Regions from separate parts of the Micromonospora halotolerans genome, predicted to be linked through region 2. Evidence: riboswitches for the same ligand, from Rfam matches in the RefSeq annotation. Region 2 holds a riboswitch; each other region holds the start of a gene.
The links. A riboswitch is a leader RNA that binds a small molecule or an ion and turns the genes downstream of it on or off. The one in region 2 is predicted to bind cyclic di-AMP.

Region 1: another riboswitch for cyclic di-AMP. It lies ahead of RMN56_RS11190 (C40 family peptidase); the one in region 2 lies ahead of RMN56_RS08740 (coiled-coil domain-containing protein).
Region 3: another riboswitch for cyclic di-AMP. It lies ahead of RMN56_RS01675 (C39 family peptidase); the one in region 2 lies ahead of RMN56_RS08740 (coiled-coil domain-containing protein).
Region 4: another riboswitch for cyclic di-AMP. It lies ahead of RMN56_RS19270 (coiled-coil domain-containing protein); the one in region 2 lies ahead of RMN56_RS08740 (coiled-coil domain-containing protein).

Annotation. Positions count from the first base shown of each region.
Region 1 is NZ_CP134876.1:2,363,196-2,368,821, forward strand. Features, by position in the region: gene RMN56_RS11175 (zinc metalloprotease) at 1-797, shown strand, start outside; gene RMN56_RS11180 (pyridoxamine 5'-phosphate oxidase family protein) at 885-1,430, opposite strand; gene dcd (dCTP deaminase) at 1,509-2,087, shown strand; gene RMN56_RS11190 (C40 family peptidase) at 2,148-3,185, opposite strand; cyclic di-AMP (ydaO/yuaA leader) riboswitch at 3,199-3,334, opposite strand; gene RMN56_RS11195 (N-acetylmuramoyl-L-alanine amidase) at 3,592-5,598, shown strand.
Region 2 is NZ_CP134876.1:1,867,663-1,873,288, forward strand. Features, by position in the region: gene RMN56_RS08720 (heavy metal translocating P-type ATPase) at 1-2,043, opposite strand, end outside; gene RMN56_RS08725 (DUF8832 domain-containing protein) at 2,058-3,038, opposite strand; gene RMN56_RS08730 (heavy-metal-associated domain-containing protein) at 3,074-3,283, opposite strand; gene RMN56_RS08735 (metal-sensitive transcriptional regulator) at 3,386-3,685, shown strand; cyclic di-AMP (ydaO/yuaA leader) riboswitch at 3,929-4,059, shown strand; gene RMN56_RS08740 (coiled-coil domain-containing protein) at 4,064-5,083, shown strand; gene RMN56_RS08745 (carbonic anhydrase) at 5,151-5,626, opposite strand, start outside.
Region 3 is NZ_CP134876.1:358,639-364,264, reverse strand. Features, by position in the region: gene RMN56_RS01680 (hypothetical protein) at 1-628, shown strand, start outside; cyclic di-AMP (ydaO/yuaA leader) riboswitch at 1,003-1,144, shown strand; gene RMN56_RS01675 (C39 family peptidase) at 1,346-2,188, shown strand; gene RMN56_RS01670 (alpha/beta fold hydrolase) at 2,293-3,042, shown strand; gene RMN56_RS01665 (CDP-glycerol glycerophosphotransferase family protein) at 3,051-4,748, opposite strand; gene RMN56_RS01660 (D-ribitol-5-phosphate cytidylyltransferase) at 4,771-5,626, opposite strand, start outside.
Region 4 is NZ_CP134876.1:4,044,864-4,050,489, forward strand. Features, by position in the region: gene RMN56_RS19260 (SRPBCC family protein) at 1-206, shown strand, start outside; gene RMN56_RS19265 (hypothetical protein) at 231-740, opposite strand; gene RMN56_RS19270 (coiled-coil domain-containing protein) at 837-1,913, opposite strand; cyclic di-AMP (ydaO/yuaA leader) riboswitch at 1,919-2,049, opposite strand; gene RMN56_RS19275 (cation diffusion facilitator family transporter) at 2,193-3,107, opposite strand; gene RMN56_RS19280 (HelD family protein) at 3,198-5,312, opposite strand; gene RMN56_RS19285 (alpha/beta fold hydrolase) at 5,422-5,626, opposite strand, start outside.

The DNA.
Region 1 (5,626 bases), 500 kb from region 2:
ACGCCAAGCTGGACCCGAACGCGCTGACCGCCAAGCAGGTCCGCGAGCGCGACGCCGACCTCACCGCGGCGCTGCGTGAGCGGGCGAACTTCCGCGCCGGCGCCGGGGCCACCCCGCTGGCCACGGTGACCATCCCCGTCGTCGTCCACGTCATTCAGCGGGACAGCACCCGGGCCGGCGGCAACATCCCGGACTCGATGGTGACCCAGCAGATCGCCGTGTTGAACACGGCGTACAGCGGTGGTACCGGTGGCGCCGCCACCGCCTTCAGCTTCCAGCTGACCAAGGTGCACCACGTCACCAACGCCGCCTGGTACCCGATCGTCGAGGGCTCCTCCGCCGAGCGCTCGATGAAGACCTCGCTGCGCGAGGGTGGCAAGAACATGCTCAACATCTACCTGGGCGAGCTCAGTGACGACCTGCTCGGCTGGGCCACCTTCCCGCAGCGCAAGCTCAACAGCATGGACGGCGTGGTCGTGCTGAGCGAGTCGCTGCCGGGTGGCACCGCGACCAACTACAACCAGGGCGACACCGGCACCCACGAGATCGGCCACTGGCTGAACCTCTACCACACCTTCCAGGGTGGGTGCTCCGGCTCGGGTGACAGCGTCTCCGACACCCCGGCCGAGGCCTCGCCGGCCTACGAGTGCCCGACCGGTCGCGACACCTGCACCGGCACCGGCAAGGACCCGATCACCAACTTCATGGACTACACCTACGACTCGTGCATGTACCAGTTCACCGCTGGTCAGGCGAGCCGCATGCTGACCGCCTGGAACGCCTACCGCGCGGCCTGACCGCCGCGCACCACGCGCCGGCGCCGGTCCCGTCCTCGGACGGGCCGGCGCCGCCTCTGTTCGGGCCGGAACCCACCGGGTACGGGGTCAGGCCGCCGAGCGGCGGGTGTCGAAGCCGTGCCGGCCGCGCCGGCCTTCCGGGGCGAGCGGGTCACGCCGGGCCGGGGCGTTGGCCCCCGGGTCGAGCCAGACGCGCACCTCGGGCCGGCCGGTGCCGGGGCTGGCCACCTGGTCGCGCCGGGTCAGCATCGCCGCGTCGACGGTGAACTCGAACAGCCGCCAGTCGCCCTGCGGCGCGGCGCGGCCGATCCGGGCCACCCGGGCGACGGTCGCCGGGTCGGTCACCGGGATGGCCCGGCCGGCCACGTAGGCCTCGTCGTCGCTCTCCTCCGGCGGGAAGGAGTGCAGCGCGTAGCGGCCGTCGCGTTCGAGGTCGCGACGCTTGGGCGAGTCGATGACGAAGCACCAGAGCCCGTCGTCGGTGATGACCGGGGAGACCGGGTGCACGCGCGGGCCGCCGTCGGCGCGGACCGTGGCGAGGTAGCCGAAACCCGGCCCGTACTGCTGCAACAGGAGGCGGATCTCGTCGGCGAGTCGAGGCTCGTCGGCGGCGAATTCGGACCAGGAAGCCATGCGGACATTCTATCGAACAGGTGTACGAAGATGTAGTCCGACACGCAGGTCACCCGTACCGGTCGCTATGGTGTTCCGATGCTGCTCTCCGACCGCGACCTGGTCTCCGAGATCAAGGCGGGCACGCTCGCGCTGGAGCCCTTCGAGCCCACGCTGGTGCAGCCGTCCAGCATCGACGTCCGTCTGGACCGGTTGTTCCGGGTCTTCAACAACCATCTCTACACGCACATCGACCCGTCCGTGCAGCAGGACGATCTCACCTCGATGGTGGAGGTGCCCGAGGGCCAGCCGTTCGTGCTGCACCCGGGGGAGTTCGTGCTCGCCTCCACGCTGGAGGTGATCTCGCTGGGCGACCAGCTCGCCGGGCGCCTGGAGGGCAAGAGCTCGCTGGGCCGGCTCGGCCTGCTCACCCACTCGACCGCCGGCTTCATCGACCCGGGCTTCTCCGGTCACGTCACGCTGGAGCTGTCCAACGTGGCGAACCTGCCGATCACGCTCTGGCCGGGCATGAAGATCGGCCAGCTCTGCATCTTCCGGCTCTCCTCGCCGGCCGAGCACCCGTACGGCTCGGCGGTGTACGGCTCGCGCTACCAGGGTCAGCGCGGCCCGACCCCGAGCCGCTCCTGGCAGAGCTGGCGCACCTGGCCGACCCGCTGACCGACCGGCAGGCCGGAGCGGCGCAGGGGCCCCCGCGGCGCGGGAGCCCCTGCGGACCGGTCAGCCCGGGCGGCCGTAGCTGTTGATCTGGCCGTCGTCGACGCGCTTCATCGTGATCGGCTTGCCGGACTGGGAGGCGTGCACCACCCAGCCGTCACCGACGTACATGCCGACGTGGTGCAGGTCGCTGTAGTAGAAGACGAGGTCACCGGCGCGCAACTCGCTCCGGCTCACCCGCCTGGTCACGTCGTGCTGCTGCCGGGCGTTGTGCGGCAGCGAGACGCCGGCCTTGGCCCACGCCGCCATGGTGAGGCCCGAGCAGTCGTAGTGGTCCGGGCCGGCGGCGCCCCAGACGTAGATCTTGCCGATCTGGGCGCAGGCGAACTTGACCGCGACGCCGGCCGGGCCACCGGGGTAGCCGGCAGGGCAGGGCGCCGGGCGCAGCGGACCGCCGCCGCCGTTGCCGTAGACCTTGAGGCGCAGCTTCTGGAGCTTGACGATCTCGGCGTCGATCTGCTTCTTCTTGGCCGCGAGCTGGGCCTCGGTGCGCGACAGCTCGGTGATCATCTCGTCCAGCGGCTGCTTCTTGGCGGCGAGCTGGTCGCGCAGCTCGGCGACGGTCCGCACCTGCTCCTGCTGGCGGTTCGCGAACCGGTCGAGCAGGGCGAGGCCGTCGACCAGCTCGCTCGGCGACCGGCTGCCCAGCAGCGCGTTGACGGTGGAGAGGTTGTTGTCGCCCTTGTAGGCGTCGGCGGCGAGCCCACCCACCTGGCCGAGGGCGGCGTCCACCCGGGCCTGGAGCGGGGCGATCTGCTTGCCCAGCGCGGCGGCCTGCTTCCGCTTGGCGGCGAGCTGCTCGCGCGTGGCGTTGACCTGTTCGATGACCGGTTCGAGCTTGTTCCAGTCCTGGTCGATCTGGCGCTCGATCTCGGTGACCGACGGTTCGGCGTGTGCCGCCGTGGCGCCGCCGGTCAGGACGACGGCCGCGCCGACCAGGGCGGCGAGGGCGGTGGTGCAACGGGACCAGCGGGAACGCGGCGCAGCCGTCGATCGGTCGAACGACCGGACCGACGGTGGCCGCGGGGCATGGTGTGCCACCGGGCTTCCGTACTCCTTCTTCCTGGCCGCCTACCGGGTTAGCTGACGGGTTCGGGCGGGAAGGGAGGCGCCCTACCGCAGTGACTGCGGATTCACCCCAGTTACCTGGGTCCCCGGCTCGCCCGGAGGCGACTCGGCGGTGTCGGACCGTCACCACCCGGGTTGGACGGTGAAGCTCGCGGCCGACGATTGACCAGAGTAGAGAGCGTCGTTATCGTTCCGCAACCCAGGACGCCGTGACACTCCGTACGGCCTACCTGCCCGGAATGAAGGATTTCTTCACACGAGATTACTTGGCGGAAAGGTATTGACCCGGAGGGTGCGCGGGGTGAGGGTGAGGACGCAGTGACCCCCATCCCTGTCTGGAGGTTCGATGCACCTCTCACCCCCGCCGTCGGGCAGACGGATGCTGCTGGCAGCAGCCGTCGCGGCTGCCACCGCACTCGTGGCGACCGGCCCGGTGGCAGCCCAACCGCTCACCGCCCAACCCGCCAGCGACCGCCAGGATCAGTACGCCGCCGCCGCGACGGAGTACGGCGTGCCGCAGAGCGTCCTGCTCGGCGTCTCGTACCTGGAGTCGCGCTGGGACACCCACCCGGGCCAGCCGAGCACCAGCGGCGGCTACGGCCCGATGCACCTCACCGACGCCCAGCACGTCCTCGCGACGCCGGCCAGCGGCCACGTCAGCGAGGACGAGGACCCGCGGGGCGACGACTCGCGGCCGCTCACCCTCAACCCGGCCACCGCGGCCGCACCTGCGGAGGACGTGCTGCCGCAGGCGTCCCTGCAGACGCTCGACGCCGCCGCGGCGCTCACCGGCCTCGCCGAGGAGACGCTGCGCACGGACGCGGCCGCGAACATCCGGGGCGGGGCGGCGCTGCTCGCCTCGTACCAGAAGCAGTTGGGCTCGCCGGTCGGCGCCGCCACCGACCCGGCGGCCTGGTACGGCGCGGTGGCCCGCTACTCCGGCGCGGACACCGAGGACGCGGCGGCGGCCTTCGCCGACGAGGTCTACGACCAGCTCGGCCTGGGCGCGGCCCGGACCACCGACGACGGCCAGCGGGTGACCCTGGCCGCCACCGCGGTGAAGCCGGACCAGTCCGGGCTGCACCGGCTCGGGCTGCGCCGGGCCGAGCGGCCGGACGGCCTGGAGTGCCCGGTGCGGCTCGCCTGCGAGTGGATCCCCGCGCCGTACGAGGAGTATTACATCCCCAAGACCAAGACCTGGGACTACGGCAACCACGACATCGGCAACCGGCCTGCACAGCAGAAGCTCGAGTACATCGTCATCCACGACACCGAGGGCTACTTCGGCCCGAGCGTGAACCTGGTGAAGGACCCGACCTACCTCGGCTGGCACTACACGCTGCGCTCGGTGGACGGCTACGTCGCCCAGCACATCAAGGCCAAGGACGTCGGCTGGCAGGCGGGCAACTGGTACGTCAACGCCAAGTCCATCGGCATCGAGCACGAGGGCTTCGCCGGGCACGGCACCTGGTACACCGAGGCGATGTACCGGGCCTCCGCCAAGCTGGTCCGCCACCTGGCGCTGCGCTTCCAGATCCCGCTGGACCGGCAGCACATCATCGGCCACGACAACGTCCCCGGCACGGTCGCCGGAACCGTGGCCGGGATGCACTGGGACCCGGGCCCCTACTGGGACTGGTCGCACTACTTCGACCTGATGAAGGCGCCGTTCCGGTCCACCGGGAACGCGCACACCGGCCTGGTCACCATCGACCCGGACTTCGCCGCCAACCAGCCGGCCTTCTACGGCTGCAACCAGCAGCCGCCGGGCGTCCCCGACCCCGTGCCGCCGGCCGCCCCCTGTCCGCTGCGCGGCTCGTCCGCGGTGATCCTGCACACCGCGCCGAGCGCGACCGCCCCGCTGGTCAACGACCTCGGGCTGCGCCCGAACGGCACGCCGGACACCATGTACATCTCCGACCACGGCGCCCGCGCCTCGGCCGGTCAGACGTACGCGGTGGCCGACGTGCAGGGTGACTGGACGGCGATCTGGTACCTCGGCCAGAGGGCCTGGTTCTACAACCCGGCCTCGGCGCCGACCGCCAAGTGGTCGACGGGCTTCGTGGTGACGCCCAAGCCCGGGAAGACCACCATCCCGGTCTACGGCCGCGCCTACCCGGAGAAGGAGGCCTACCCGGCCACCATCCCGTTCCAGGGTGTCTCCCCGCTCCAGTACACGTTCTCGGCCGGCCAGCGGTACACGCTCGGCGGCGTCCTCCCGAGCGAGTACTACCGGGCGGTGTCGTTCGACGGTTCGGCTCCGGACGACCGGACGGTGGTCCGTGGCGACACCAAGTACGTGCAGATCCAGTTCGGCCACCGGATCATGTACGCGAACCTCGACGACGTGCAGATCCTCCCGTCCCCGATCGGCGCGCCCAGGTAGCAGCGGCGACGCTCGACGGAAAGGCCCC
Region 2 (5,626 bases):
CGTCAGGTCGCCCCGCACCAGGGTCAGGTCGGACGCCTCGATGGCCACGTCGGTGCCGGTGCCCATAGCCAGCCCCAGGTCGGCCTGGGCGAGCGCGGCGGCGTCGTTGATCCCGTCGCCGACCATGGCCACGGTCCGCCCCTCACCCTGGAGCCGCTCGACCACCGCCACCTTGTCGGCCGGCAGCACCTCGGCGATCACCTCGTCGATGCCGACCTCGGCGGCCACCGCCTTCGCCACGGTGGCGTTGTCGCCGGTGAGCAGCACCGGGGTGAGCCCCAGCTCGCGCAGCCGGGCGACGGCCGCCCGGCTGGTCGGCTTCACCACGTCGGCCACGGCGAGGACACCGCGGGCCCGGCCGTCCCAGCCGGCCACGACCGCCGTCCGGCCGGCCACCTCCGCGCCGGTCACCGCCCGCACGACCTCCTCGGGTACGTCGAGACCGCGCTCGCGCAGCAGCCGGAGCCGCCCGACCACCACCTCCCGGCCGTCGATCGTGCCGGTCACGCCGAGGCCCTCGGCGTTGGCGAAGCCGGTCACCGCGGGCAGCGGCCCCGCCTCGGCGGCGCCGTCGGCGACGGCGCGGGCGATCGGGTGCTCGGAGGCCCCCTCCAGCGCGCCCGCGAGCCGGAGCAGTTCGGCGGCGTCCTCGCCCCCGGCCGGCAGCACGTCGACCAGCGTCATCTTCCCGGTGGTGACGGTGCCGGTCTTGTCCAGCACCACGGTGTCGACCTGGCGGGTGGACTCCAGCACCTCCGGGCCCTTGATCAGGATGCCGAGCTGGGCGCCCCGCCCGGTGCCGACCAGCAGCGCGGTCGGCGTGGCGAGCCCCAGCGCGCACGGGCAGGCGATGATCAGCACCGCCACCGCGGCGGTGAACGCGGCGGTCGTGCCGCCCCCGGTGCCCAGCCACCAGCCCAGCGTGCCGGCGGCCAGGGCGATCACGATCGGCACGAAGACGCCGGAGATCCGGTCGGCGAGCCGCTGCACGGCCGCCTTGCCGGTCTGCGCCTGCTCCACCAGCCTCGCCATCTGTGCGAGCTGGGTGTCGCCGCCGACCCGGGTGGCGCGGACGACCAGCCGGCCGCCGGCGTTGACGGTGGCACCGACCACGGTGTCGCCCGGCGCGACCTCGACCGGCACGGACTCGCCGGTGAGCATGCTGGCGTCGACCGCCGAGGTCCCCTCGACGACCACGCCGTCCGTGGCGACCTTCTCGCCGGGGCGGACCACGAACCGGTCGCCGACGACGAGCTGGTCCGCCGGGATCCGGGTCTCCTGCCCGCCGCGCAGCACCGCGACGTCCTTGGCGCCCAGCTCCAGCAGGGCGCGCAGGGCAGCGCCCGCGGTCCGCTTCGAGCGGGCCTCGAAGTACCGGCCGGCCAGGATGAACACGGTCACCCCGGCGGCGGCCTCCAGGTAGATGTTGCCGGCCCCGTCGGTGCGGGTGATGTCGAAGCGGAACGCGTGGGTCATGCCGGGCATCCCGGCATCGCCGAGGAAGAGGGCCCAGAGCGACCAGCCGAACGCGGCGAGGGTGCCGAGCGAGACCAGCGTGTCCATGGTCGCCGCGCCGTGCCGCAGGTTGATCCAGGCGGCCCGGTGGAACGGCAGCCCGCCGTAGACCACGACCGGGGCGGCCAGGGTCAGCGACAGCCACTGCCAGTAGTCGAACTGCCAGGCCGGCACCATGGCCAGCACGATCACCGGCACGGTCAGCACGGCCGACACCCACAACCGGGTACGCAGCCCGCGCAGCTCGTCCACCGGCTCGGCGGGCGCCCCGGCGGCGACCTGCGCGGGCGGCGGCGGGACGACGGCCGTGTAGCCGGTCTTCTCCACGGTGGCGATCAGCTCGGCCGGGGTGACCTCGTCGGCGTACCGGACGGTGGCCTTCTCGGTGGCGTAGTTGACCGTGGCCTCCACGCCGTCCATCCGGTTGAGCTTCTTCTCGATCCGGGCGGCGCAGGAGGCGCAGGTCATGCCCCCGATCGCGAGTTCGATCAGGTGCGGCGCGACCGGCAGGGACCTGGCGGATGTCATCTCGTCACCTCCGGTCAGCTGTGCCCGTGCCCGGGAGCGCCGTGGTCGGCGTCCGGGGTCGGTGCGGTCGTGGGGGCCGGCGCGGCGGGCGCCGGCGTGGCCTGGTCCCCGGCCAGCACGGTGAACTCGGCGGTGTGCACCGCGTCGCCGTGCCGGAAGTCCAGGTAGAGACGGTACGCGCCGGACGAGGGCACCTCGGCGGCGAAGGTGACCGCCGGTCCGGCCGGGGTCCGCCCGTCGCCGGGCGCGCCCTCCGGGTGCACGTGCAGGTACGCCAGGTCGCCCTGGCGCAGCGCCACCAGGTGCCCGTACGCCCCGAGGTAGGGCTGGAGGTCGGTGACGGGCCGGCCGTCCCGGCTGACGGTCAGGGTGAGCCGGCTGGTCCGACCGGGCTGTGGGGCGCCGGTGAGGGTGACCGTGTAGCCGTCGACCGTGGTGCGGGTCACCGGCGCGGGCAGCGGCCGGTGCTCCAGGGCGCCGGGGACGGTGACGTCGACCCCGAGGGTGAGCGGCTCGCCGCCGGTCGGGGTGAAGTCGGCGAACGCCCGCCAGACGCCGGCTCCGGCGAGCGGCGAGGCGACCCGCCAGGTGCCGTCGGCGGCCAGCTCCGGGTGGACGTGCCGGAAGCCGGAGAGGTCGCGGCGGGCCACGATCAGGTGCATGCGCTTGTCGTGGGCCACGTCGTAGCGGGTGACGGGCCGTCCGTCCGGGCCGGTGATCCGGAAGGCGAACTCGCCCGCGGGGGCGGTCACCGGCTGGAGCGTGTAGCCGTGGTCGGAGACGAGCAGCCCGCCGGGCAGGTGGGCGGTGGCGGTGGCCGCGTGGCCCCCGTCACCGTGGTCGGTTCCGCCGGAGTCGTGGCCGGCGTCGGTGGCGTCGTGGCGGGTCTCGACGGCCGGGGTGACGGGGCCGGCCAGGTGGCCGACCCCGTACGCCGTGCCGAACACCGCCGCGAGCCCGAGGGCGAAGCCGCTCAGCTTCGTCGCCGTGTTCATCGGGGTACCTCGGTTCCTTCGGGTCCGCGGACCCGTCACGCCCCGACGAGGTCGTAACCGGCCTCGTCGACGGCGGCGCGGACGGTGTCCGTGTCCAGCGGGCTCTGACTGGTGACGGTGACCCGGCCGGAGGCCAGGTCGACCTGGACGTCGGTGACGCCCGGCAGTGCGCTCACCTCGGCGCTGACCGAGTTGACGCAGTGCCCGCAGGTCATGCCCTGCACCTGGTACGTGGTGGTGACCATCGCGCTTCTTCCCTTCCGCCGCTGTCGTTACCGTTACCCGGTGGGGGTATCGGCCACGAGACGACCGTACCATACCCCCGAGGGGTACGCTATCCTTGCGTCATGACCGCACCGACGACCCCGACCCGGGGCTACACCGCCAGCAAGGACCAGCTCCTCGCGCGGCTCCGCCGTATCGAGGGCCAGGTTCGCGGCATCGAGAAGATGGTCGAGGACGACCGTTACTGCATCGACGTGCTGACCCAGATCTCCGCCATCCAGGCCGCGCTGGACAAGGTGGGCCTCGGCCTGCTCGACGGGCACGCCCGGCACTGCATGCACGAGGGCGCCGCCGAGGGCCGCGCCGACGAGATGGCCACCGAGATGATGGCCGCCGTGGGCCGCCTCATGAAGCGAGGCTGACCGGCCGGTCGGACGGCCTCGGCGGTCGCCGGACCGGCGCGCCGGCGGGCGGGTCCGGCGCCGCGGGGAGCACGCAGGCCGCATGGTGACACTCCGCAGCGTGACGGCGGATCTGAAACGCGATCCTGGTCACGCAGGGCGAGGACGAATTCTCGCTATTGGTCGGCTTCCGGACGTAGAACACCGGGAGGACTCTCGGGTAACCTCGCTGCCGGTCACCGCCGAAGGCGCGCACCGGCGCCAGCGGTGCCGCCGCCCAATCGCCCGCGGGCGAGCCGGGGAACCAGGTACATGGGGTGAATCCGCGCGAGCGGTAGGGGCCACTTCCGTCCCGAACCCGTCAGCTAACCCGGTCGGCGGCCGACGGAAGGGAACACTGTGACGGCACCCCTGCGCCGCTGGCTGACCCCCGTGGTGGCCGTGCTGGGCGCGCTCACCGTGCTGGTGGGGCCGACCCCGGCGACGGCCGCTCCGAGCACCCCCACCCCCTCGGGGCATTCCGAGGAGGAGGACGACCCCCTCATCACCGAGGCCATCGACGCCGCCAACCGGGCCTACCTCCAGGCCAAGGCGAAGCTCGACACGTCCCGTAAGCGCCAGCTCCAACTCGCCCTCGAGGTGAAGGCGGCACAGAGCGAGCTCGACGCGCTGAGCCCGCAGGTGGCCCAGATCGCCGCGCAGTCCTACCGGACCGGCCGGATGGGCGCCATGGCCATGCTGATGGAGAGCAACACGCCGGACTCGTTCGTCCGGCGGGCGGCCGCCCTCGACGAGCTGAACCTGCTGAACTCGCAGAAGCTCGCCGCCATCAACGCCGCGAAGAACCGCGCCGAGCAGGCCAAGATCGCGCTCGACATCGAGGTCCGCGAGCAGGAGAAGCAGAAGAACGCGATGGCCCGCGAGAAGGCCGAGACGGAGAAGGCGCTGAAGCTGGTCGGTGGGATCGGCTTCACCGGCGGCCTGGTCTCGGCCACCTCGCCGGTCGCCCGCGTCGGCCCCGGCCGCACCTCGGACGGCGACTGGAAGCCGGAGTCGTGCAGCGAGAACGACCCGACCACCTCGGGCTGCGTCACCCCGCGCACGCTGCACGCGTACAAGGAGGTCAAGCGGGCCGGCTTCAACCGCTTCGTGGGCTGCCACCGGAACGGCGGGCCGTTCGAGCACCCGAAGGGCCGCGCCTGCGACTGGTCGTTGCAGAAGAGCGGCTTCTCCTCGTGGCGCACGAAGGACCAGCGGATGTACGGCAACAACGTCGCCGCCTTCCTCATCCGCAACGCGGACCGGCTCGGCATCTATTACGTGATCTGGAACCGGCAGATCTGGTTCCCGGCCACCGGCTGGAAGTCCTACAGCGGGCCCTCCGACCACACCGACCACGTGCACATGTCGCTGCTCTGACGACGTACGCCGAAAGGGGCCGGCCCGCGACGCGCGGGCCGGCCCCTTCGACGTTTCCTGACCGCCGTCAGTTGGCGAGCGCCGGGTCCGCGGGCGCGGCCGGGGCGGGCACCGCACCGGCCGGGGCCGGGGCCGGGGCCTGGGCCACCGTGCGCACCTCGCCCGCGCTGAGCCGGTACGACAGGCCGGCCACCAGGCACCGCCCGGCGGCCACCTCGTCGGCGAGGACGGTGGACCGGGCGAGCAGCGCCTCCACGGTCTGCGCGATGTGGATGTCGATTATCCCGTCGAGGTCCTCGACGCCCTCCCGGCCGGCCCGGAGCAGGCTGGGCGCGACGGCGTCCACCACCGCGCCGAGGTGCCCGGACGGCGACGTGCCGGTGCGGACCGCCTCGCGGGCGGCCTGGACCGCGCCGCACGAGTCGTGGCCGAGGACCACCACGAGCGGGGTGCCCAGCACGGTCACCGCGTACTCGACGCTGCCGAGCACCTCGGGGCCGGCGGTGTGGCCGGCGGTGCGGACCACGAAGAGGTCACCGAGGC
Region 3 (5,626 bases), 1.5 Mb from region 2:
CCGGGCCGACCTGCGCCGCTACGCCGACGAGGTGGCGGTGGCCGCCGCCGGCGCCGCGCAGACCGCCCGGCGGCGCCGGGAGCAGTGGCTCACCGCCCAGGACGAGGCCGACCGGGCCTGGCGGGCGTACGACGAGGCCGAGGCCGCCGCCCGCCGCCTGGCCCCCGCGGCGGCCCTGCCCGCGCCGCACACCCCGCGCACCCCGGCCGAGTACGCGGCCCGGGAGCGCTGGCTGCACCACGCGGCGATGACCGCGCACTGGCGGGGCGACCTGAGCGCGCGGCAGCTCGCCGACGTGCTGGCCCACCGCAACGGGTGGGACCCGCGCCGGCACCCGGCCGAGCAGGAGATCGTCCTGGCCCGAGCGGTACGCGAGAGCCGCCGGGCGGCCTGGGCGGCGGCCGCGGAGCGGGAGCGGCGGGCCTGGCGGGACGCCGAGCTGGCGGCCGAGGCGGCGCGGACCCTGTCCGCCGAGTCCTACGCGGCGGCCACCGCGCTCCGTCCCGGCCGTGCCGAGGACCCGGTCGCGGCGGTGGAGGGCCGTGACGACGCGGCGACGACCCGGCTCCCGGTCCCGGTGCCGGCCGCGGTGCCCGGCGCCCGCTGGCGCCCCGCCCGTGCCGGCTGACCCGGACCCACTCGCGAGGACACCGCCCGGGACGGCGGCACGCCGGGCCCGACCGGTGCCGCCCCGGGCGGAGCGACGTCGACCGAATTGTTATCCGAAATGTGGTGAGCCCGATCACGGGCATCCCGGAAACGGTCATCGAGGACAGAGCGGCCGATCGACGACCGCAATTCCGCGCCGGTCGCCACCGAATGTCCGCTTTCCGCCGTGCGGTGCCGCCGTAACTGCTCGTCCCATTGAGTGAAGTGAGTGACGACTGCTCCGGTATCCGTAGTCGTGCACGAGGTTTACGCAGGTGGGAGCGCTTGGCAGCAGGAGTGCCCACCGGTAGTGTCGGCGCGTCCGGAGCGGTTTCCGATCGCAAGAGGCGACGCCGCGCCGACCCGCCTAATCGTGCTCACACGAACCGGGGACCCACAGCAACACCGGGGTGAATCCGCGGGCCACGGCTCGCGGTAGGGCGTACTTCCCGCCCGAATCCGTCAGCTAACCCGGTCGGCGGTCACGGAAGGAGTGCCATTCCTCGTGCTCACCACCCCCCGCTCGTCCCCCCGCCTCCACGGCATCGTGGTGCCGGCGCTCGCCTGACGGCGACCTGACCCGGCCACCCCCCGACCGCCCGGCCCCCGGGCGCTCCCCTTCCGCGGCGACCCGCCGCCCCGCCAGCGCGCGTGAGCTCCTCCGCGCGTGGGGCCGGTGTGTGCCGCGCACGCTCCCGTGGAGGAACCCGTGAAGCATCACCTGAAGCGTCAGCTGCGGCGTCTCGTGACCGAGCGCCCGTACCAGATCATCGCCGGCTCGGCCGCCGCGCTCGTGCTGGCCGGCGGCGCCGGCGCCGCCCTCACCGCCGCCGACGAGGCCCCGGTCCACCGGGAGAACACCGCCGCGGTCGCCGAGCTGGGCTCGCGGCTCGGTGAGGTCGCCAGCCGGGGCGAGGCCCGGGTCGCCATCCCGTCGCCGTCCGCCTCGCCGAGCGCGTCGCCGTTGGTCGCGAAGGCCGCCGCCAAGGCCACCACCGACCCGGACACCACCCGGAAGGCGAAGCCGAAGCCGCCGTCGACCAAGGTCCTCGACTACGAGTACCAGGCGCAGACCCAGTACTGGAACTGCGGCCCGGCCGCGGTGCGGAACGCGCTCAGCGCGAGCGGCGTCGAGACCACCCAGGAAGCGATGGCCGGCCCGCTCGGCACCACCGAGAGCGGCACCAACTCGGCCGAGGACACCACCCGCGGCCTGAACCAGATGGTCAAGGGCAACCCGTACCGGACCCACATGTTCGGCGGCTCGGCGAGCCCGGCCGAGATGGACCAGCTCCAGGCGGACGTGGTCAAGGCGATCACCGATGGCCGGGGCGTGGTGGTCAACGTGGCCGGCGACGCCACCGACACCGACGGCGGCTGGCACTCGTTCCCGGGCGGCCACTACATCGCCGTGGTCGGCTACAAGAACGACGGCCGGACCGTCCGGATCGCCGACTCGGCGAACCCGGCGCTGCCCGCGTACTGGGTCAGCACCATCGACCTGGCGAACTGGGCGGCCACCCGCGGCTACTCCGCCTGATCGCACCCTTCCCCGTCGGGCACCGGCTCCACCGAGCCGGTGCCCGACGTCGTCGTGCCGGCCGCTCTCGCGCGTCGTGTCCGTCCGGTGGCACACTGCGCCCTATGGGCGACACGACGGGTACCCGCCAGCTGCTGCTGCACGGCATGGGCGCCACCGGTGAGGTGTGGCTGCCGTGGGCGCCGCTGCTGGAGCGCCACTGGGCGGGGCGCTGGCTCGCCCCCGACCTGGCCGGGCACGGCTGGTCGTCTCCGCTGCCGGAATACTCCTTCGAGGCCCTGGCCCGGCGGGTGGTCGAGGGGTTCGGCCCGGTGGCCGAGCGGCTCGGCCCCCGGGACCGGCTCGTGCTGCTCGGCCACTCGCTCGGCGGGGTGGTGGCGCTGGCGCTGGCCGCGCGGTCGCGGCGGCTGCCGGTCGACGCGGTGGTCGGGCTCGGCATCAAGGCCGTCTGGTCCCCGGCCGACCTGGAGAAGACCAGCGAGCTGGCCGCCCGTCCGGTGACCTGGTTCGCCACCCGGGACGAGGCGGCCCGCCGCTACCTGCGGGTCTCCGGGCTGGCCGGGCTGTTCGCCCCCGACCACCCCGTGGTGGAGGCGGGGTTGCGCCGGGAGGACGGCCGGTGGCGGCTGGCCATGGATCCGGCCGCCTTCGCGGTGGGGGAGCCCCGGCTGCCGGCGCTGCTCGCCGCCGTCGACGTCCCCGTGCTGCTGGCCCGCGGGGAGCAGGACCCGATGGTGACCGACGCGCAGCTCAAGGAACTGGGCGTCCCGGTCGCCACCCTGCCCGGCCTGGGCCACAACGCGCACGTCGAGGACCCCGCGGCGGTGCTCGCCCTGCTCGACGCGTACCTCTGACCGTCGGGTCAGGCGGCGGGGGAGGGGACCGGGGAGCCGTCGCGCGGGGCGGGCGCGGTCGGGACCGGCGCGAGCTGCCGGCGGGCGGCGTCGAGGAAGACCTCGGCGTACGACTCGGCCGGGAAGTCGCCCAGGTAGCGGGCCCGGGTGGCCCAGCGCGCCGCCGCCTTCGGGTCGGTGTCCAGCAGCCCGGTCAGCACCTCGTCCACGTTGGACATGTCCCGGCGCAGCACGTAGCCGGAGCCGGCCAGCGGGAACCGCGCGACGAAGTCGTCCCCGTCGACGCCCATGTCGGTGACCGCGTATGGCTTGCCCGAGTAGAGCCAGTCGGAGATCACCCCGGAGACGTCCGAGACCAGGGCGTCGGCCCGGTTGACGCACTCGGTCAGGGTCAGCTCGCGGGCGGCCGCCGCGCCCCACAGGTGCGCCCGCCCGGTCCGGGCCCGGTCGGCGGCGAGCAGCTCGGTGAGGCGGGCCAACTGCCGGGCCGAGGCCGGGTTCTGGGTGGTGTACGGGTGCGCCCGCAGGATCACCGTGGCCCCCCGGTCGAGCAGCCGGCGGATCAGCGTCTCGGCCACCGGCAGCGAGCAGTAGTCGGCGTCGGCGTGGTGCCCGGTCCAGGTGGGGGTGTACAGCACGGTCGGGTGGGCGAGCCCGGTGACCGGCTCCCGGCGTACCTCGATCGCCTCCACCTGGGGCCGGCCCACCACGACGAACTTCTCGGCGGGGATCTCCACGCCGGCCCGGGCGTACCGCTCGATGGCCGCCGGCCCGGCCACGAAGATCTTGTCGAAGATCGCCGAGACCGGGTTGGCGCTGGGCGCCTTGTCGCTGTCGCCGTGGTGCAGCTGCACGTGGGTGAGCTGCGCGAAGCGGATGCAGTGGCTGTTCTTCGCGCCGTGGTTGACGTAGAAGGCCGCCCGCAGGCTCGGCACCAGCGCCTCGTCCATGGTCTTCAGCGTGGGGCAGAAGACCACGGGCGCGCTGGTGGCCGCGGCCACCGTCGGGAGGAACTCGGGCTCGCGCAGCAGCACCAGGAACGGCCGGCCGATCCGCTCCAGGTAGGGCAGCCACATGGTGACCTGGTACTCGGAGCCGGGCGGGGCGGAGAAGTAGAGCAGGAACTCGGGCTGGTGCCGGCGCAGCGCCCGGCCCACCGGGCCGCCGCCGGCCGGCGGCCGGAACCGGCGCCGGGCCAGGTCGAGGCCGACCGCGCCGCAGCCCGCCCCCACCAGCAGCGCGGCCACCAGGGCCACCCAGGCGGGCAGGGCCAGGCCGGCGGCGAGCGCCACCAGGGCGAGCAGCACCAGCAGCGCGTCGCCGAGCCGGGCGGCGACCATCGGCGTCCAGGACCGGACCGGCAGGTTGGCCGCCCGGATCTCCAGCGCGCCGGCGTCGCGCAGCGGCCCGACCAGCAGCACCAGGCCGAGCAGGACCAGCGCGGTGGCCGCCAGCGCCGGGTCGAAGCCGGCGTCCAGCCGGCGGGCGTAGCCGACCAGGATGCCGGCGGCGACCAGCACCGACTCGGCGAGGCCGTCGGCGGTCGGCCGGACCCGGCGCTCCCAGGCGGCGGCGGCGAGCGCGGCGACCGCGACCGTCAGGCCCCAGCCGGTGGCCCCGGTGAGCGCCACGACGAGGAAGGCCAGCACTGCCAGCCCGGTGGTCAGCACCCGGGCGAGCAGCTTCCGGACCAGGTCACCGCGCATCTGGCTCGTCCTGTCCCGCGACTCAGGCGTCGATGCCGGTGGGCATCTGCTCAGACGCTTGCGCGCCCGATTGGGCGGGCACCGCGACCACCGGCTCGCCGGGCGCCCGGCGCACGTCGATCACCTGGCCGGTCAGCTCGGAGATCAGCACGTCCAGGGAGGCCTGGGCGACGGCCTCGGCGGAGAGCAGCGTGTGCTCCGGCTCCTCGCCGAACGCCTTCGTGCGCATCGGGGTGGCGGTGCGCTCCGGGTTGACGCAGTTCACCCGTACGCCGAACTCGGCCCACTCGTCGGCGAGCGCCTGGGTCAGGTTGACCAGGGCGGCCTTGGTGGCCGAGTAGAGCGCGTAGCGGGCCCGGCCCCGGGTGTAGGAGCTGGAGGTGTAGAGGAGCAGCTGGCCCTTGGTCTGCTGCAGGTAGGGCAGCGACTGCCGGGCGATGGTGACCGGGCCGACGAAGTTGACGTGCAGGAGGCGGTCCATCGTCTCCTCGTCCATCTCCGCCAGGGCGCCCTTCTCCAGGATCCCGGCGGTGACCACCACGTGGTCGATCCGGCCGGTCGCCTCGAAGGCGGTCTTCAGCGCGGCCGAGACGTCCTCGGCCCGCTCGACGTGGGTGCCGGTGGTGGAGCGGCTGAATGGGAAGACCTGGGCGCCGTAGCGGCGGGCCAGCTCGGTGAGGTCGTGGCCGATGCCGTAGCTGCCGCCGAAGACCACGATGGTCCGGCCGGTCAGCTCCTCGGTGTAGCCGCGGTGGCCGCTGACCTTGGGCACCTGGGCGGCGGCGAGCTGGAAGAGCTTGTCCGCCAGGTGCACGTCGACCGGGTGGGTGACCTTGATGTTCTCGTCCGAGCCGTCGATCACCTTGATCGGCGTGCCG
Region 4 (5,626 bases), 2.2 Mb from region 2:
TGACGGTGGCGCGGCAGCAGCCGGCCACCACGGTGCGCAACCACACCCGGCTGCGCGACGAGCCGGACGGGGTGGTGCGCATCGACGTGGAGATCACCCTCTCCGCGCCGGCGCCGCTGTTCGGCTACGCCTTCCGGCAGGCCCGTGCGGCCCACCTCGGCCTGGCCAGCCGGCTCGGCGCCACCCTGGAGGGGCAGGCGTCCTGACCCGGCCACCGGCGGCGGCGCGGCTCAGCCGCGGCGCCCGGCGGACACCGGTCGCCGGACCGTCGGGCGCGCCGGCCGGAGCCGCCCCCACGGCTTGTAGGTGGACAGCACCGTCACGACGAGCAGCAGCGTGCTGGAGACGGTGGGGGCGACCACCAGGTCGACGCGCAGGTGGTCGTCGGCCGCTCCGGCCAGCTCACCGAGGTGCCGGACCCGCGGGGTGAGCAGGAGCAGCACCAGCGTGAGCACCACGGTGGTGACGGCGAACTTCACCAGCACCCAGCGCCAGCGCAGCAGCCCCCACGGGGTGAGCAGCGCGCTGGCGAGCCCGACCAGCCAGACGAGCACGCTCAGCGGGGCGAACAGCCAGGTGACCAGCAGCGCGGCGGCCGGGTAGACCACCTCGGGGTCGGCCCCGCGCAGCCCGGCCACGCCGAGGGCCAGCAGCACCAGGTCGGCGCCGAGCCACCCCAGCGAGGTGACCAGGTGCAGGATGAGCAGGGCCTTGCGCCCGGCGGGGGAGAGTCGAGTCATGCCCCCGATGCTCGGCCGTGGCGGGCGCCGCGTCGTGGGCCGCGCGGCGACACCCGGCCTACGTCGTGGCGCGTAGGCCGGGTGCCGGAGCGCGGATCAGTACACCGACAGGTGCACGTGGTTGGTGTGGTCGCTGGACGGGTCGCCGTTGCCCCCGCTGTACGACTTCCAGCCGCTGCTGGGCAGCCAGATCTGTTTGAACCAGATCACGTAGAGCACGGCGAGCGCGTCGGCGTTGCGGATGAAGTAGGCCGCGAGGTTGTTGCCGTACGTCTTGTCGCCGCCGGTGGCCACGCCGCCGAAGCCGCTCTTCTGCGCGGCGAAGTCGCAGGCCCGCCCCTTCGGGTGCTCGCCCGAGCCGCTGGGCCGGTGGCAGGAGACGTAGCGGGTGAAGCCCGCCGCCTTGGCCTGCTGGAGCGCGTGCAGCGTACGCGGGGTGATGCAGCCGTCGGCCGGGGTCGGGTCGTCGACGCTGCACGACTCCGACGGCCAGGAGCCGTCGGCGTTCCGCTTGGCCGGCTTGGCGTTGGCCGAGGAGGTGCCCTGCACGCTGCCGCCGCCGCTGCTGGACGCCCGGTTGTTCGCCACCTCCAGGGCGCGTTCGGCCTGCTGCTTGCGCTTGGCCATCACCGCGACCTGCTTGCGCTGCTCCTGGATCTCGCCGGTGAGCGCGGTCTGCGTGCGGGTCGCCTTGTCCCTGGTGTCGAGGAGGTCGCGGAGCGCCCGGTCCTCGTGCGCGGCCACCTGCTCCAGGGCCGCGGCGCGGTCCATGAAGCCCTCCGGGCTGGTGCTGCCGAGCAGCGCCGCGGCCGTGCCCAGCCGCCCGGACCGGTACGCCACCCCGGCGATCTCGCCGACCTTCGCGCCGCGCACGGTCAGCTCGGCGTTGACGGTCTTGAGCTGGGCGGTGAGTTGCTGCTGCCGGGTCACCGAGCGGTTCAGCGCGGTGCGTGCGTCCAGCCAGCCCTTGCTGGCCGCGTCGAGCTGGGCGCGCAGCGCGGGGGTGCCGCCCTCGTCGTCGCCGGGCGCGGCGGCGAGCAGGCCGGTCGGGGAAGCGGCCGTGGTCGCCGAGGCGGGGGAGACCGGCGCGGTCACGACGCCGAGGGCGAGCGTCGCGACGAGCAGGGCCGCCAACCGGGCGGCCGTCCGTCGTACAGGTGCCACTGGGGGCATTCACGTGTCCTTCCGTCAACCGCCGACCGGGTTAGCTGACGGGTTCGGGACGGAAGATCCCTACCGCTGACGCGGATGCACCCCACGAACGTGGTTCCCCGGCTCGCCCGTGCGGGCGATTAGGCGCTGGCCACCGCGGGCGCCGCTGGGCGCCGCCCGGCGGGGGCCGCGGTCGAGCCTACCGGCGCTGTGCCGGGGCGGCTCTGCTGGTGGGAGCCGGTGTCCCGGACAAAACCGGCATAGGTGCACAATAACCACTTGGATTTAAGATTGCCCTAATTACCACTCGACTGCGCCGCACGCGCCGGGAGACGCTCCGGGTTCGATCTGCAACGTGGCGTGATCGATGGAGAAGTCCTCGTGCAGGGCGGTACGGGCGGCCGTCAGCACCTCGCCGACCTCGGCGCCGGGGGCCATGGTCAGGTGCGCCGACGCCACCTCCATGCCCGAGGTGAGCGTCCAGACGTGCAGGTCGTGCACCTCGGCGACGCCGGGCACGGCGGCCAGCCGGTCGTGCACGGCGGTCACCTGGAGGTGCTCCGGGGCGGCCTGCACCAGGATCCGGACCGCGGCCCGGCCGAGCCGCCAGGTGCGGGGCAGGATGAACAGCCCGATCGCCACGGCGACCAGCGGGTCGGCCCACCACCAGTCGGTTATCGCGATGACCAGGGCGGCGCCGATCACGCCGAGCGAGCCGAGCAGGTCGCCCAGCACCTCCAGGTACGCCCCGCGCAGGTTGATGCTCTCCTCGGCGCCGGCGCGCAGCAGCGCGAACGCGCCGATGTTGGCGAGCAGGCCGAGCACCGCCACGGCGAGCATCGGCCCGGCGAGCACCTCCGGCGGCTCGCCGAACCGGCGTACCGCCTCGACCAGGACGTAGACGGCCACGGCGCCGAGCAGCACCGCGTTGGCCAGCGCGGCCAGCACCTCCAGCCGGTAGAGCCCGAAGGTGCGCTGCGGGTCGGTGTCGGCGTGCCGGGTGGCGGTGATCGCGGCGAGCGCCATGCCGATGCCGAGGACGTCGGTGAACATGTGCCCGGCGTCGGAGAGCAGGGCCAGCGATCCGGTCGCGAAGGCGGCCACCGCCTCGACCACCATCAGGGCGGTGAGCAGCGCGAAGGCGCCCCAGAGCCGACCACGGTGACGCTGCGCCGCGTTGGCCACCGCGCCGCTGTGGTCATGACCTGCGCCCACGCCCACACCCTCTCGTCCGCCGCCCCGGCCGGGCTCAATCTATGCTCACATCGCTATGTGTGCAAGTGAACGCCGGACGAGGCGCCGTCGTCACCCGACCGGGTCGAGCGTGGTGAGCCGCTGGGTGGCCCGGGAGAGCGCCACGTACAGGGTCCGGACCCCCGACCCCGGATCGGCCCGGATCTCGCTCGGGGCCACCAGCACCACCCCGTCGTACTCCATGCCCTTGGCCTGGAGGCTGGTCACCACCTGGAGCCGGCCGCCCAGGTCGCCCAGCCACCCGGCCACCTCGTCCCGGCGCGGCACCGGCGTGATCACGCCCACCGTGCCCTCGACCTCCGCGAGCAGCGCGCGCGCCGCCGCCGCGGTGGCGTCGGGCAGGTCGGCGGCGGGCACCGTCCGCTCGACGGGGGCCACGCCGGTGGAACGGACCGCGGTGGGCAGCGCCAGATCCGGGTGTACGCGGTGGATCTCCGCGGCCGCCACGGCGAAGATCTCCGCCGAGTTGCGGTAGTTGGTGGTCAGCTCGTACCGGTGGCGGCGGCGCCGGCCCAGCGCCTGGTCCCGGGCCCGGGCCAGCTCCTGCGGGTCGCCGGTCCAGGCGGTCTGCGCCGGGTCGCCCACCACCGTCCAGGAGGCCAGCCGGCCGCGCCGGCCGACCATCCGCCACTGCATCGGCGAGACGTCCTGCGACTCGTCGACGACCACGTGAGCGTAGTCGCGGTAGTCCTCCGGGCGCTCCCGGGCGGCGGCCCGGGCGGCGCGCTGCCGGTCGGCGGCCGTGCTCAGCTCCCGGACGCCGCCGGCCAGCAGGAACGGGTCCCGCTTCTGCCTCGCCCGCTGCACCGGCCGGCCGAGCAGCGCGTCCAGCTCGTCCAGCAGCGCCACGTCGGCGATCGTCAGCCCCTCCCCGTCCAGGCTCCGGTACGCCTCGGTCAGCAGCCGGATCTCGGCACCGGACAGGACGCCCCCGGCGTACCGGCGCAGCCGCTCCGGGCGCGCCAGCCAGCCCAGCACGTGGCGGGGGTGCAGCCGCGGCCACCAGGCCTTGAGGAACTCCCGGAACTCCGGCCGCTCGATGATCTCGTCCTCGAACGCGGGCTGCTCCGGGAGCCGGCCGATCCGCAGCCGGCGGGCCTGCGCCCAGAGCGCGGCGAGGACCGCGTCGAAGGCCGCCCGGCGCACCTCGTTGCGGCGCGCGCCGCGCGACAGCGTCCGGTCCCGGATGGCGTCCAGCTCCGCCCGCTCCAGCCGGAGCAGCTCACCCCGGTAGAGCAGGCGCAGCTCGCCGGGGGAGTCGGGCACCGCGTCCCGGACCGCCCGCTCCAGCACCCGGCGCATCCGCAGCGACCCCTTCACGGCCGCCACCTCGGGCGGGTCCGTCCGGTTCGCCGACACGCCGGGGAAGAGGGAACCCAGCGAGTGCAGGGTGGCCGTCTCCTCGCCGAGCGAAGGGAGCACCGAGGCGATGTACTGGACGAACACGCTCGACGGGCCGACCACCAGGATGCCGCCGCCGGCGTACCGGGCGCGGTCGGAATAGAGCAGGTACGCGGCCCGGTGCAGGGCCACCGCCGTCTTGCCGGTGCCCGGGCCGCCGGAGACGATCGTGACCCCGCTGGCGGGGGACCGGATCGCCTCGTCCTGCTCCCGCTGGATGGTGGCGACGATGTCCCGCATGCCGTGGCCGGTGGCCCGGGACAGGGTGGCCAGCAGCGCGCCGTCGCCGACCACGGCCATCTCCGGCGGCGCCGACTCCGGGTCCAGCAGGTCGTCCTCGATCCGGGTGACCTGCTCCGCGGACGACTGGATCGTGCGCCGCCGCACCACGCCCTGCGGATCGGCGGGGGTGGCCTGGTAGAACGCGGCGGCGGCCGGCGCACGCCAGTCCACCACCAGCGTCTCGGCGTTCTCCCCGCGCACGCCGAGGCGCCCCACGTGCAGCACCTGCCCGGTACGCAGGTCCAGCCGGCCGAAGACCAGCCCCTCGTGCTCGGCGTCCAGCACGTGCCGGCGCTGCGCGGCGTGGAAGACCATCGCGTCCCGCTCGACCAGCGCGCCGAAGTTGCCGACCCGGGCGAGCCGGTAGCCCTCCCGCTCGGCGTCGGCGGCCGACCGACGCAGTTCGGCCAGCCGGGCGTACACCCGGTCGAGATGCCGTTGTTCGACGGCGATCTCCCGTTCCAGGGTGGTCTGGTCGCTCAACGCGGGGGCTCCTGTGGTCAGACGGCGCGGCTGAATGAGGGTACGGGCCTCCGACCCGGCCCGTGTCGGGGCCATGCCGCTGCCCGCCGCCGCCCGTCCGGGTTGCCCGTTATCCGGGCGTTCCCACCCGCTGCCCGGCCGTTCCCGCGTCCGTCCCCGAGAGCACCTGGTGCAGCACCCCGGCGACGGCCGCGGTCACCTCGTCGGGGCGTTCCATCATCAGCATGTGGCCGGCGCCCGGGCAGACGGTCAGCTCGGTGGTCGGCAGCGCCGCGGCGATCGACTCGGCGCACGGCGGCGGGGTGAGCCGGTCC